DNA from 2 places in the Streptomyces sp. NPDC002467 genome. Region 1 is predicted to be linked to the other one. Evidence: riboswitches for the same ligand, from Rfam matches in the RefSeq annotation. Region 1 holds a riboswitch; the other holds the start of a gene.
The links. A riboswitch is a leader RNA that binds a small molecule or an ion and turns the genes downstream of it on or off. The one in region 1 is predicted to bind cyclic di-AMP.
Positions count from the first base shown of each region.

Region 2: another riboswitch for cyclic di-AMP. It lies ahead of ACFYYJ_RS32960 (M23 family metallopeptidase); the one in region 1 lies ahead of ACFYYJ_RS10475 (peptidoglycan DD-metalloendopeptidase family protein).

Region 1 covers NZ_JBIARJ010000004.1:168,099-175,482, forward strand. The annotation lists gene ACFYYJ_RS10450 (roadblock/LC7 domain-containing protein) at 1-9, opposite strand, end outside; gene ACFYYJ_RS10455 (ATP-binding protein) at 69-1,817, opposite strand; gene ACFYYJ_RS10460 (hypothetical protein) at 2,019-2,327, opposite strand; gene ACFYYJ_RS10465 (MBL fold metallo-hydrolase) at 2,376-3,569, opposite strand; gene ACFYYJ_RS10470 (SGNH/GDSL hydrolase family protein) at 3,697-4,482, opposite strand; gene ACFYYJ_RS10475 (peptidoglycan DD-metalloendopeptidase family protein) at 4,646-5,638, opposite strand; cyclic di-AMP (ydaO/yuaA leader) riboswitch at 5,643-5,815, opposite strand; gene ACFYYJ_RS10480 (tyrosine-protein phosphatase) at 6,140-6,931, shown strand; gene ACFYYJ_RS10485 (aspartate aminotransferase family protein) at 7,010-7,384, opposite strand, start outside.
Region 2 covers NZ_JBIARJ010000020.1:73,953-81,336, reverse strand. The annotation lists gene ACFYYJ_RS32975 (DNA topoisomerase (ATP-hydrolyzing) subunit A) at 1-1,749, opposite strand, end outside; gene ACFYYJ_RS32970 (M16 family metallopeptidase) at 2,110-3,465, shown strand; gene ACFYYJ_RS32965 (M16 family metallopeptidase) at 3,486-4,853, shown strand; cyclic di-AMP (ydaO/yuaA leader) riboswitch at 5,074-5,233, shown strand; gene ACFYYJ_RS32960 (M23 family metallopeptidase) at 5,246-6,037, shown strand; gene ACFYYJ_RS32955 (GntR family transcriptional regulator) at 6,213-6,890, shown strand; gene ACFYYJ_RS32950 (HPr family phosphocarrier protein) at 7,353-7,384, opposite strand, start outside.

The sequences.
Region 1 (7,384 bases):
GCCGCCCATGGGGGTGTGCTCCTTGCCGTTGCGAGGGGTGGGGATCGGGGTGCTCGGGGTGATCGGGGTCATGCCTGGTTCTCCGACTGCGCGAGGCCGAAGCCGCGCTGGAAGGCGGCCATCAGGCCGGGGTCGTGGACGGGCCGCTCGGCGTCGTCGGCCGCCGGCCGGGGCGCGGGGGCTTCGCGGAGCTGCGGTGCGAGGTGCTCCTGGGCCCGCCGCCGGGGCAGCTCGGGCCGCCCGATCCCGCCCGCGGCGGGCTCCCCCGCCTCGGCGGTCCGCCGCACGGGCAACGGCGGGACCTCCGTACGGGGCGAGGGCACCACGGGCCCGCCCCCCGGGTCGGGGGCCGGGGCCTGCCCGGCGTCGACACGGAGGAGCGGGGTGGGGGCCGGCTCGGCGGCGGGGACCTGGTGGGTGTCCGGGACCTGCGCGGCAGCCGGGACGTGGTCGGCGAGGGTGGGTGCGGCAGCCGGCACGCGGCCGGCCGCGACGTGGTCGGCGGGGGCGGTGCGCGGGTCGGGGACGGTGCGCGGGTCGGGGACGGACGGCCGGGGCGGGGTGGGGACCCGGGCCGGTTCCAGGTGGGGGATCGGGGCCGCGTCGGGGGCGCCCAGGAGTTCCTTCGGGAGCACCAGCACCGCGAGTACGCCGCCGTAGATGTTCGACTTCAGCTCGACCGCGATGCCGTGCCGGCGGGCCAGCGCCGAGACCACGTACAGGCCGATCCGCCCGTCGGCGAGCAGGTGCCGGACGCTGACCTGGTCGGGGTCGTCGAGCAGCGCGTTCATCCGGTGCTGCTCCTCCGCCGGCATGCCCAGCCCGCGGTCCTCCACCTCGATCGCGATCCCGGCGGTGACCCGCTCCGCCCGCACCACCACATCGGTGTCGGGGGCGGAGAACACCGTGGCGTTCTCGACCAGTTCGGCCAGCAGGTGCACCACGTCCGCGACCGCGTGGCCGCGTACGCTGCCGCCCGCCGGGGGCACCACCTTGACCCGGGTGTACTGCTCGACCTCCGCGACGGAGGAGCGCAGCACCTCGCTCAGGTCGATGGGCCGTGTCCACTGGCGGCGGGACGCGGCGCCCCCGAGCACCGCCAGGTTCTCGGCGTGCCGGCGGATGCGGGTGGCGAGGTGGTCGACGTGGAAGAGCTCCTTGAGGAGGTCAGGATCCTCGACCGTGTCCTCCAGGTCGTCGAGCAGCGAGATCTCCCGGTGCACGAGGGACTGGAGGCGACGCGCGAGGTTGACGAAGACCTCGACCTTGCGGTCGCTGTCGGAGGGCGCCACCGGGCCGGCCAGTCGTACGAGGGTCGTGTACGCGTGCTCCCGGGCGCCGCGAAGCTCCTGCGAGAGCAGCCAGAACTCGTCGATGCCCGCGGGGTCCGCACCGGGGCGCGGCCCGGTCGGGCCGCCACCGCCACCGCCACCCCGCAGCGGACGGGGCGCGCTCTCGCCCCGCTCCAGCCGCTCGGCCGTGGTGCGCAGTTCCTGGCGGCCGCGCACGCTGGAGCGGCGCAGCGCCTCGCACCGGTCCCGGACCGCCTTGGCGGCGCGTTGGGCCCCGAGCAGCGCCGCGGCGAGGGCGCCGAGCACCAGCAGGGCGCAGCCGGTGAGCACCGGCCACAGCCGGGCGTCCCGCTCCCCCGCTCCCCCGCCGAGCTGCAGCGTGAAAATCACCGCGGCGGCCCCGCTCAGCGCGGCGGCGAGGGTGGGCAGCAGGGCGGTGCGGAACAGCTGGGGCCTTATCTGCCGGCCGGGACCGGTGGCGGCGTGTCTCGACGGGGCGTGGCGGGCTGCGCGGAGTCCGGACATCTGCGTCCTCGGTACGTGGGGCCCGGCCACCGGCGTTCCCGGGGCCCGGTGTTGATCACCGGATACCCACGCTAGACCGCACCATCCCGCCCCTGAGCGCCAGTTGGGGAACTTCACGGGGGTGCTTCCCGCTCCCGGTGGAGCGCTCGTACGACAGCCCGAATATGCGGCGCGCGCTCCGGGACCGCGCCCCGGGGCGGCCTACGGCTGCTGCCCGGTGGCCGGAGCCCCGGGACCGGAGACGAGCTGACCGGTGGCGGTCAGGGCCAGCCGTGAGAAGAGGGTGCCGGAGAACCCGAAGAGCAGGGCGATGGCGAGGGCGATGGGCCGGCCCGGCGCGTCCCAGGAGTTGTCGAGGGAGAACGCTGTCGGAACCGGGTCCGACGCCGGCCTCGTCGAGAGGCCCTGGCCGCGGCGGCCACCCGCCGACGCACGCCGAGCGCCCGGGTGCCGTAGCCCCGGGCGCTCGTGATCAGCGAGTACGTGGGACGCCGGAGTCGAGTCGATCATCTGCGGCCGGCCGTGAACGAGCTGCCCGCATCAGATCCGCATCCGGCGTCAGCGCTCTCCCGCCAGGTCGAGATCACCCGCCCTGGGCTCGCTCGCCTCCGGTTCCACCTGCTCCGGGCGGCGCCACGTACGGCTGATCGGGCGGGCGATCGGGCGCCACCAGGGATCCGAGGGCAGCGTTCCCGCAGGCTCGAAAGGCTCGCCCGGGCGCGGGAGTGCCACCGGCTGGCCGGCCTCCTCCGCGGCGTCGACCGTCCACTCGCCCGGCTCGGCCCACGGGTGCAGGGCCAGGTTGAAGGTGCCCCAGTGGATCGGCAGGAACACGCCGTGCGGGGCGCCGCCCTGGAGGTCGAGGTGGGCGCGCACGCCTTCCTCGGGCGTCATGTGGATGTCGGGCCAGTACTCGGAGTACGCGCCGATCTGGATCATCGTGGCGTCGAAGGGGCCGTGCTCGGCGCCGATCTCCCGGAAGCCGGGGAAGTAGCCGGTGTCGCCGCTGTGGTAGATCCGGTGCTCGTCGCCCGCGACGACCCAGGAGGCCCACAGGGTGTGCTGCTGGTTGCGCAGGCCGCGGCCGCAGAAGTGCCGGGCGGGGGTCGCGGTGAGCGTGAGGCCCGCGATCTTGGTGCTCTCGTTCCAGTCCAGCTCGCGCAGCCGGTCGGCCGGGACGCCCCAGTGCTCCAGGTGGGCGCCGACGCCCAGCGGGACGGCGAAGACCGTGTCCGTACCGGCCAGCGCCTTGATCGTCGGCAGGTCCAGGTGGTCGTAGTGGTCGTGCGAGATGACCACGACGTCGACGGTGCCCAGCGAGGCCGGCGGGACCGGTACGGGGTGCAGCCGCTTGGGACCGGCGAAGGGGAAGGGGGAGCACCTCTGGCCCCACACGGGGTCGAAGAGGACCCGGCGGCCGTCGATCTCGGCGAGCACGCTGGAATGGCCCATCCAGGTCAGGCGCAACCCGCTGACCGGCGGTTTCGCCAGTTCGGCGAGGGTGGTCGGGTAGACCGGGATCGGGGCGGCGGGCGCCCGCCGGATCCGCTGCTCACGGTGGAAGTAGATCTTCGCGAATTCCGCCATCGACCCGGAGGGCCTGTTCCGGGCGCCGACCGGGTTCTGGAAGACGCCGTCGGCGAAGTTCGGCGAGCGGCGGATCCGCTCCAGCCGGGCCCCCGAGGGGTCCGCGCCGAAGGCTTCGGGCCGCAGGGCGCGCAGCCGGGGACGCAGGGGACGAGAGCCGGTCAAGGCGCCTCCAGGGGCGGTGCGGTCGGATGACGGCGCGGTCGGGACGTCCGTCGGTCTACGAGCATCCCAACGCACACCGGCCCCGAAGGATTCCGCATTCCCCCTGCGTGTCGTTCCCCCTGCTCTCCTACAGCGGCAGCAGGTCGGGCCGCTTCGCCTCGACGTGGTCCCCGGAGGACTCGCCGCGCAGCCGGCGGCCGATCCAGGGCACCAGGTGCTCGCGCGCCCAGTGGATGTTGTCCCGGGTCACGTCGACCGAGCCGCGCGGGCGCTCCGGCGGCCAGGGCTGGTCGGGGTCGGCCGGCACGTCCAGTCCGAGCACCTGCGCGGCGCGCAGCGCGACCCGGGTGTGCCCCTCGGGCGACAGGTGCAGCCGGTCGGTGTCCCACGCTCTGCGGTCCTGTACGGACCTCAGGGACCAGAGGTCGAGCACCGGGCAGTCGTACCGGTCGGCGATGGCGCGGACGTGGACGCTGTACGTCGCCACCTTGCCCCGGAGGTGCTTGAGTACCGGTACGCCCCGGGTGTCGAAGCCGGTGGTGATCACGACCCGGCCGACGGCTCCGGTGAGGTCGGCGACGGCCGCCTCGAAGCGCTCCGCCACGTCGTCGGGGTCGGTGCCGGGGCGGATGATGTCGTTGCCGCCCGCGCAGAAGGTCACGAGGTCCGGCGCGAGCGCCTTGGCCCGCGGGACCTGGTCGGCCACGATCTGGTCGAGCAGTTTGCCGCGCACGGCCAGGTTCGCGTACCGGAATTCGCCCTCCGGATGCTGGTCGGCCAAGAGCACGGCGAGCCGGTCCGCCCAGCCGAGATAAGTGTCCCCGGGTCCCGGGTCCCCCACGCCCTCGGTGAAGCTGTCCCCGATCGCCGCGTACGAGCCGATGGTCTTGATTTTCGTCGTCGTCGCTGCCACGAGACGACATCCTTCACTCTCGTAACCAACCTACGCCAACGTAATGAGGGGTTGACGGGCCGTGATCTTTACCACCCGGGAGATAAGGAACACGTACACGTGAGGCCGGGACCCCCCTCGGGTCCCGGCCTCACGCGTGTCCGTGCTCCGACGGCGGCTGCCGTCAGACGCTGACGCCCTTCGCCCGGAGGTAGGCCAGCGGGTCGATGTCGGAACCGTAGGACGGGCCCGTGCGGATCTCGAAGTGCAGGTGCGGGCCGGTCGAATTGCCGGTGGAACCGGACAGGCCGATGGTCTGGCCGGCGGTGACGCTCTGGCCGACCGAGACGGACAGCGAGGAGAGGTGGCCGTACTGCGAGTAGTTGCCGTCCGCGTGTCGGATGACGACCTCGTTGCCGTACGCGCCGCCCCAGCCGGCGGAGACGACGGTGCCCGCGCCGACCGCGCGGACCGTGGTGCCGGAGCTCGCGACGAAGTCGACACCGGTGTGGTAGCCGGAGGACCACATGCTGCCCGCGACCTTGTACTGGGTGGAGATGCCGGTACTGGCGAGCGGGGCGACGAACCCGGAGGCCGACGTCTTGGCCGCGGGGGCCTCGGCCGCGGACTCGCGCTGCGCCGGAGCGGCCTGCTCGGCCGCCTCCGGAGCGCTCTGCTCGGCGGCCTTGGGGGCGGCCTTGTGCGCGGTCCGGGGCGCGGTCTCCGGAGCGGATTCCTCCGGGGCGGATTCCTCGGGGGCGGATTCCGCCGGAGCCGCCGGAGCCGCCGCCTCGCCCGCACCGCCGAGGTTCAGCTTCAGGCCGGGGTGGATCAGATCGGGGTCGCCGCCGACCGCCTCGCGGTTGTCTGCGTAGAGCTGCTGCCAGCCTCCGGACAGCCGGCTCTCGGCGGCGATCTTGGAGAGGCAGTCGCCGGGAACGACCGTGTAGACGGTCGGCGCGGCGGACTCCGCCCTGAGCGCGGCGGGGACCTGCGGGGCAGCCGCGGGGGCCACGGTGGTCGTGGCCGTCGTCGCGGTGGCCGGGGCGCCGGCAGCGTGGGCACCGGCAGCACCCATCAGCGGCAGCGCGAGGGCCGCGCCACCGGTGCCGGCGACGGCGAAGCCGCGCGATATCGAAAGGGACTTGGGGCGGCGGTGCTTACCCTTTGCAGGCATGGCGAATTCCTCTCCGGCGCCTGCGAGGTGAGCTGTCGGGTTCGGACTGGAGATGTCCGGCCGCACATGAACGGAACATGTTCGGCTTCACCCCTAGCCGTCCCGGGGTCGAGTTCCGGGACAGCGGCTTACCTGGTTCCCCCGCTCCTGCCGCGCGTGAATGGTCGGGTGCGGTTTCCGGGCGGCGGCAGGATTCGGCGATCCACCCGGATCGGTCGCGAACGTAATCCCAAAAGGCCGCACCGAACAAGCCGTGAATTTCCTGACGGAATCACAGGGACGGGAAACCGGGGGAATGCCGGTCACCCTCCGTCCATTCCGGTCCGTCAACAACCGGTCCTGCGAAGGCATTCGACTTTCGCGATCAGGCACTCACGGTCACCGTATGATCTGGCTCACGGGGACGCGCCCGATCTCGCCTCCGCTTATGGCAAGTTGTCGCCAAGTAGTGTAATTCGGACAGAGCACCCACGAGCAGCATCACGAAGCGGAGGAGTTCCCTTGACCCAGCAGATACAGGAGCCGGAACTGTCCGGAGTGCGCAATTTCCGCGATGTGGGCGGATTGCCGACTTCTGATGGACGAAGGGTCAGGACGGGACGACTGTTCCGAAGCGGACATCTGGCGCATGCCACTGAAACCGATACAGAGTTCCTCGGTTCACTCGGCCTCCACACCGTCTTCGACTTCCGCAACGGCGCCGACCACGCGCTGGAGGGCCCGGACGTGGAACTGCCCGGCGTGCGGAACGTGAACATCCCCCTCTCGGATCCGGCCGACGGCCGGGAGTTCTGGAAGATGGTCCGCGACGGCGACCTCGAACAGCTCCGCGGGATCCTGGGCGACGGGAAGGGGGCGGCCCGGATGGCGAACTCGTACCGATCGATGATCAAGAGCCGCACGGCCGAGCACGGCCGGGTCCTGCACGCCCTCGCCGAGGACAGCGTCCCGGCGCTCATGCACTGCGCCGCCGGCAAGGACCGGGCCGGTCTGTCGATCGCCGTCACCCTGCTCGCCCTGGGCGTCGAGCGCGAGGCGATCGTCGCGGACTACCTGGAGTCGAACGCCCCGCACCGCCGCTACCGGGTCCGCCGGAGCGACGACTCCGCCGAGGCCCGCTCCCCCGAGGTGACGGAGCTGCTCGCCCCGCTCTTCGACGCCCGCGCCGAGTACCTGCTCGGCGCCTTCGACACCATCGAGGAGACCTGGGGCGGCGTGGACCGCTACCTGGAGCAGGGGCTCGGACTCACGCCCGAGACCCGGAGCCGGCTGCGCGAGCGGCTGCTCGACTGACGTGCGGGCCGGAGGGGAGCGCGCCCGCGCGCTCCCCTCCCCGTCGGTCACCCTCCCCGTCGGCCCCACGTCCCGCGGTCAGCGGTTGCCGACCGCCTGCTTGACCAGGGTCCTGCCGAAGTCCCACATGAGTCCCGACCCGCCGTGCGCCTCGTCCATGACCGCGCGGAAGGCCCCGACGAACCGGTCGACGTCGTGCTCGTCCACGATCAGCGGCGGGATGAGCTTGATCACCTCCAGGTGGTCCCCGGAGACCTGCGTGAGGATCCGGTGCTTCTGGAGCAGCGGCACCACGACCATCTGCGCGAAGAGCCCCTTGCGGGCCGCCTGGAGCATCGTCCAGCGGCTGCGCAGCCCGAGCGAGGACGGCCGGCCGAACTCGATGCCGATCATCAGCCCGCGCCCGCGGACCTCGTGGAGCAGTTCGTACTCGTCCACGAGCGCGGCCAGCCG
Region 2 (7,384 bases), on a different contig from region 1:
CAGCTGCGGCAGGTCGATGACGGAGAGCCGCAGCAGCCGCCCGTACGAGGTGACCACGCCGACGTCGGCCCGCGCGGTCGCCGCGACCTGCGACACGATCAGGTCGTGCTTCGCGCGGGCGCCGCCCTCGTCCTCGGGCAGCGCGTCACCGGTCGCCGTACGCGCCAGGAGGCCCGTCGAGGACAGCAGCACCCGGCACGGGTCGTCCGCGACCTCCAGCGGAACCGCCGCCACCGTCGTGCCCGCCGACTCCAGCAGGACCGTACGGCGCTCGGTGCCGAACTTCTTGGCGACCGCCGCCAGCTCAGTGGAGACGAGCTTGCGCAGCTCGGTGTCGGATTCCAGGATCCCGGTGAGCTCGTCGATCTCGCCGTTCAGCCGGTCGCGCTCGGACTCCAGCTCGATCCGGTCGAAGCGGGTGAGCCGGCGCAGCGGCGTGTCCAGGATGTACTGGGTCTGGGTCTCGCTCAGGGAGAAGCGCTCCATCAGGCGTTCCTTCGCCTGCGCGGAGTTGTCGCTGTCCCGGATGAGCCGGATGACCTCGTCGATGTCGAGCAGGGCCACCAGCAGGCCCTCGACCAGGTGCAGCCGGTCGCGGCGCTTGCCGCGGCGGAACTCGCTGCGGCGCCGGACGACCTCGAAGCGGTGGTCGAGGTAGACCTCCAGCAGTTCCTTGAGGCCCAGCGTCAGCGGCTGCCCGTCCACGAGCGCCACGTTGTTGATGCCGAAGGACTCCTCCATCGGCGTCAGCTTGTAGAGCTGCTCCAGCACGGCCTCGGGGTGGAAGCCGTTCTTGATCTCGATGACCAGGCGCAGACCGTGCGCGCGGTCGGTGAGGTCCTTGACGTCGGCGATGCCCTGGAGCTTCTTCGAGCCGACCAGGTCCTTGATCTTCGCGATGACCTTCTCGGGGCCGACCGTGAAGGGAAGTTCGGTGACGACCAGGCCCTTGCGGCGCGCCGTCACGTTCTCGACGGTCACCGTCGCGCGGATCTTGAAGGTGCCGCGGCCGTTCTCGTAGGCGTCCTTGATGCCCGAGAGCCCGACGATCCGGCCGCCCGTGGGCAGGTCGGGACCCGGTACGAAGCGCATCAGCGCCTCCAGGTCCGCCTGCGGGTAGCGGATCAGGTGACGCGCCGCCGCGATGACCTCGCCGAGGTTGTGCGGGGGCATGTTGGTGGCCATGCCGACCGCGATCCCGGACGTGCCGTTGACCAGCAGGTTCGGGTAGGCGGCGGGCAGGGTGACCGGCTCGCGTTCCTGGCCGTCGTAGTTGGCGGTGAAGTCGACGGTGTCCTCGTCGATCGACTCCGTCATCAGCGACGTGGCGTCGGCCATCTTGCACTCGGTGTAACGCATGGCGGCCGGCGGGTCGTCGTTGCCGAGCGAACCGAAGTTGCCGTGCCCGTCGACCAGCGGGAGCCGCATCGAGAAGGGCTGGGCCATGCGGACGAGGGCGTCGTAGATCGACTGGTCGCCGTGCGGGTGGAGCTTGCCCATCACCTCGCCGACGACGCGCGCGCACTTCACGTAGCCGCGGTCGGGGCGGAGCCCCATCTCGTTCATCTGGTAGACGATGCGCCGGTGGACCGGCTTCATGCCGTCCCGGGCGTCGGGCAGGGCACGGGAGTAGATCACCGAGTACGCGTACTCGAGGAAGGAGCCCTGCATTTCGTCGACGACGTCGATGTCGAGGATCTTCTCCTCGAAATCCTCCGGCGGCGGGGTCTTCGTGCTGCGGCGGGCCATCGCTGCGCGGCTCCTTAACCAAGAAAATGGGGTGTGCTGGGGTCTGGCTGGGTCTGACGAGTCTGACGGGTGTGGCGTCGTCTGGCCGATTCGGGGCTGTCGGACTGCGGTGGGACCTGGTGGGGATGCAGCCGGACCGCTGTGGAACCGGGACGGTACCGGGATGGGACCGGGTGTCATTCGGGTACGACGCGGACCATTGTGGCCCGAGGCACCGACAACGCCGACTCCGACCCCGGGGGTCCCCCCATACGGAGTGCGGGGGAGTGACCCGGGAACTTATCCGGTGGGCGACGCGCTTGCATACAGTGGCAGGTCGAGAAGAAATCTCTGCATCGCGATCGAAGGGACCACATGCCCATGGGTCACACGGCCACAGCTCAGGCCGGCTCCGGCGGCCTGACAGCGACCGAGCACCGGCTGGCCAACGGCCTGCGCGTGGTGCTCTCCGAGGACCACCTGACCCCGGTCGCCGCGGTCTGCCTGTGGTACGACGTCGGCTCGCGCCACGAAGTCAAGGGGCGTACCGGTCTTGCTCACCTCTTCGAGCACCTGATGTTCCAGGGCTCGAAGCAGGTACCGGGCAACGGTCACTTCGAGCTCGTCCAAGGCGCCGGCGGTTCCCTCAACGGCACCACCAGCTTCGAGCGCACCAACTACTTCGAGACGATGCCGGCCCACCAGCTGGAGCTCGCGCTGTGGCTGGAGGCGGACCGGATGGGCTCGCTGCTGGCCGCCCTGGACGACGAGTCCATGGAGAACCAGCGCGACGTCGTCAAGAACGAGCGCCGCCAGCGGTACGACAACGTCCCCTACGGCACGGCGTTCGAGAAGCTGACCGCCCTCGCCTACCCGGAGGGCCACCCGTACCACCACACCCCGATCGGCTCCATGGCCGACCTGGACGCCGCGTCCCTGGAGGACGCGCGCAACTTCTTCCGTACGTACTACGCGCCCAACAACGCGGTGCTGTCGGTCGTCGGGGACATCGACCCCGAGCAGACCCTGGCCTGGGTCGAGAAGTACTTCGGCTCCATCCCCGCGCACGACGGCAAGCAGCCGCCCCGCGACGGCTCGCTGCCCGAGATCATGGGCGGGCAGCTGCGCGAGGAGATCGTGGAGGAGGTCCCGGCGCGCGCGCTGATGGCCGCCTACCGGCTTCCGCACGACGGCACGCGCGAGTGCGACGCGGCGGACGTGGCGCTGACGATCCTGGGCGGCGGGGAGTCCTCCCTGCTGCACAACCGTCTGGTGCGCCGTGACCAGACGGCCGTCGCGGCCGGTTTCGGCATGCTGCGGCTGGCGGGCGCGCCCTCGCTGGGCTGGCTGGACGTCAAGACCTCCAGCGGGGTCGAGGTTCCCGTCATCGAGGCGGCCGTGGACGAGGAACTCGCGCGGTTCGCCGCCGAGGGCCCGACCGCCGAGGAGATGGAGCGCGCACAGGCGCAGCTGGAGCGGGAGTGGCTGGACCGGCTGAGCACGGTGGCCGGCCGCGCGGACGAACTGTGCCGTTTCGCGGTGCTGTTCGGCGACCCGCAGCTGGCGCTGACCGCCGTACAGCGGGTCCTCGCCGTCACCGCGGAGGAGGTGCAGGCCGTGGCCGCGGCCCGACTGCGCCCCGACAACCGCGCGGTGCTGGTCTACGAGCCGCTGCCGGGCTCCGAGGAGTCCGCCGAGTCCGACGAGAGCGACGAGAACGAGGGGGCGGAGCAGTGAGCGACACCGCAGCCGTCACGATGACCTTCCACCCGCGGCCGCAGGCCGGCGAGGCCAGGCCGTGGGCCTTCCCCGCCCCCGAGCGCGGCGTGCTGTCCAACGGCCTCACCCTGCTGCGCTGCCACCGGCCGGGCCAGCAGGTCGTCGCCGTCGAGATCAACCTCGCCGCCCCGCTGGACGCGGAGCCCGAGGGCCTGGACGGCGTGGCCACCATCATGGCCCGCGCGCTCTCCGAGGGCACCGACAAGCACTCCGCCGAGGAGTTCGCCGCCGAGCTGGAGCGCTGCGGCGCCACCCTCGACGCGCACGCCGACCACCCGGGCCTGCGGGTCTCCCTGGAGGTCCCGGCCTCCCGCCTGCACAAGGCCCTGGGTCTGCTCGCCGAGGCGCTGCGCGCCCCCGCCTTCGCCGACAGCGAGGTCGACCGGCTGGTGCGCAACCGGCTCGACGAGATCCCGCACGAGCAGGCCAACCCGCAGCGCCGGGCCGCCAAGCAGCTTTCCAAGGAGCTCTTCCCGGCCACCCTGCGGATGTCCCGCCCGCGCCAGGGCACCGAGGAGACGGTCGCCCGGATCGACGCGACCGCCGTACGCGCCTTCTACGAGGCCCACGTACGCCCCGCCACCGCCACCGCGGTGGTCGTCGGCGACCTCACCGGCATCGACCTGGACGCCGTCCTGGCCGACACCCTGGGCGCGTGGACCGGTAACACCGCCGAGCCGCGCCCGGTGCCGCCGATCACCGCCGACGACACGGGCCGAGTGGTCATCGTGGACCGGCCCGGCGCGGTCCAGACGCAGCTGCTGATCGGCCGCATCGGGCCGGACCGCCACGACCGGGTCTGGGCGCCCCAGGTGCTCGGCACGTACTGCCTGGGCGGCACTCTCACCTCCCGCCTGGACAAGGTGCTGCGCGAGGAGAAGGGGTACACCTACGGGGTGCGCGCCTTCGGCCAGGTGCTGCGCTCCACCGCGGACGGCAAGGGCGCCTCGATGCTGGCCATCAGCGGCTCGGTGGACACCCCGAACACCGGACCGGCCCTGGAGGACCTCTGGAAGGTGCTCCGCACCCTCGCGGAGGGCGGCCTGACCGACGCCGAACGGGACGTGGCGGTGCAGAACCTGGTGGGCGTGGCCCCGCTGAAGTTCGAGACGGCGGCCTCGGTCGCCGGCACCCTCGCCGACCAGGTCGAGCAGGAACTCCCGGACGACTTCCAGGCGCAGTTGTACGCGCGGCTCGCCGAGACCGGCACCGTGGAGGCCACTTCGGCGGTCGTGAGCGCCTTCCCCGCGGACCGGCTCGTCACGGTGCTCGTGGGCGACGCGTCGCTGATCGAGGAGCCGGTGCGCGCCCTCGGCATCGGTGAAGTGAGCGTCGTCACCAACTGAAGTGACCCATCGGCGCCCCCAACTGGCGCCTGAACAGGGCTTCTTGAAGGGGCCCGGGCGGCTTGACCGCCCGGGCCCCTTTTGTCCGTTTGGTGGCGAGGTTGCTTGTTTGCGGTGTGGCGTACGCAACAAAAGGGCGTGTCTGTTTGGTGATTGGCTGATGATCCGCCTAGCGTCGGCCGTGCTGTCCGTCAGTTGTACGCGCCGCATCCGCGGCACCGGTCAGCGATCGCCGAGTCCCCGTCAGGCGCGAGCCTGGGGAGCCGGGGACCCACATCAGTCCCTGGGGTGAATCGGACCGCCTCGCAAGAGGAGGCCCGTAGGAGACCTTCCTGCTCCGAACCCGTCAGCTAACCCGGTAGGCGAGAAGGAAGGAAAGGATCAGCCCCTCCATGGCGTTTGGCAGTCGTCCCGCTGCGTCCGGCAAGCACCGCGGTTCCAGCCGTCTGAGCCGCAAGACCGCCGGTTACGCCGGCATAGCCGCCCTCGCCACCACTGGCGTCGTCGCCACCATCGCCGCCCCGGCCTTCGCCGCGGACAACGGTGGCAACAACCACTCCCAGGACAACACGCTCGGTGCCGTGGTCGTCGCCGATGAACTCCAGGGCGACATCACCGAGCAGGCCGACTCCCAGCAGCGCGCCGCCGCCAAGGCGCAGGCCGAGGCCGACGCCAAGCAGCAGGCCGCCGAGGCCAAGCGCCTCGCCGAGGCCAAGGCGAAGGCCGAGCGCGACGCCGCCGAGCGCGCGGCCCGCGAGGAGGAACGCAAGCGCCTCAACACCTTCGTCGCCCCGGTCGACGGCTCCTACGTCTCCACGCAGTACCACGCGGGCGGCGGCATGTGGTCCTCCGGCAGCCACACGGGCATCGACTTCCACGCCGACGAGGGCACCTCGGTCCACGCGGTGGGCGCGGGCGTCGTCGTCGAGGCGGGCTGGGGTGGCGCGTACGGCAACAACGTCGTCATCAAGCACAACGACGGCACGTACACGCAGTACGGCCACATGCTGCGGCTGAACGTCTCCGTCGGCCAGCAGGTCACCGCGGGCCAGCAGATCGGCCTGTCGGGCTCCACGGGCAACTCCAGCGGCCCGCACCTGCACTTCGAGGCCCGTACCGGCGCCAAGTACGGCTCGGACATCAACCCCCTCGCCTACCTGCGCTCGCACGGCGTCGACCTCTGATCGACTCCGCCGCACCGCCCGCTTCACCGAAGACCCCGGCTCTCCGAGCCGGGGTCTTCGTGTTTCCGCGGGATTCCCATTTCCGGCCGCTCTCGGAAATTGTCGTGTGTTGCAATAGAGTCGCAGCAGTGGTGGCACCAATGAGGGTGTGAGTCGGAAAAGCGGAGGTCCGGTCTTGCGTATTCCTGCGCACGCGGTATGCACGGCAATTCGCGACGACATCGTCTCCGGGGCCTTCGGTCCGGGCGGCAGGCTGACCGAGGAGGTCCTGGCCCGCCGGTACGGGGTCTCCCGCGTCCCGGTCCGCGAGGCGCTGCGGACCCTGGAGTCCGAGGGGTTCGTGACCACGCGACGGCACGCGGGGGCCTGTGTGGCCGAGCCGACGGAGCAGGAGGCCGCCGATCTGCTGGAGCTGCGGATGCTGCTGGAGCCGCTCGCCGCCGCCCGTGCCGCCCGGCGGCGGACCGAGGCGCACCTCAAGGTGCTGCGGGGGCTGGTCAGGCTGGGCCAGGAGCGGGCCAGGCGGGGCCAGGGGGAGGACCTGCGGTCCCTGGGCGGCTGGTTCCACGAGACGCTCGCGCAGGCCTCGGGCAGCCCGGGGCTGATCGCGCTGCTCACGCAGATGCGGCACAAGGTCGCGTGGATGTACGTGGTGGAGGCGCCGGCCCGGCCGGTGGAGTCCTGGGCGGAGCACGGCGCGGTGGTGGACGCCGTGGCCCGGGGTGACGCGGAGCGGGCGCGGGTACTGGCGGCGGCCCACGCGGAGCGAGCCGTCGGGGCGCACCGGTTGCGGATCGGGGCGGCGGTGAGCACTTCGCAACCTGCCGTAAACATGTCGAGCGGTCGGCATTAACAGCGGCCGTATACAAAGGACGCGTGCCGGTGTCGGTGCGGTGTGGGTCGAATTCCGGCTTTAGTTAATTCGCTGTGCCGTGCGGTGTGATCCGCTGTGCGCGGCCGGTTGATTTCTGTGTGCGGAATTCCGGGGCGTGCCGTTCGGCTGCGCCGGGCCTTTATGGGGGCGCGGCCGGGCCGTCGGGTCGGGTGCGGCTCCGCCGCCGGGGCTCCGCCCCGCACCCCGCTCCTCAAACGCCGGAGGGGCTGGAATGCCCCGACCTCGGCTCGCGGGTGACGGCTTGTGGGGCTGGATTGGCCCCACCTCGGCTCGCGGGTGACGGCGGGAGTGGCTGGATTGCCCTCGACCCCGGCTCGCCAGGTGGTGGCGTACGCCCCGGCTCGCAGGTGCGGGACATGCCGAAGCCGCGGCGCCCGGGAGGGGCCGCGGCTTCGGCGGGTGTGTGGCGAACCCGAAGGGTCAGACGGTCTCGGGGAGCTCCTCGAGACCCT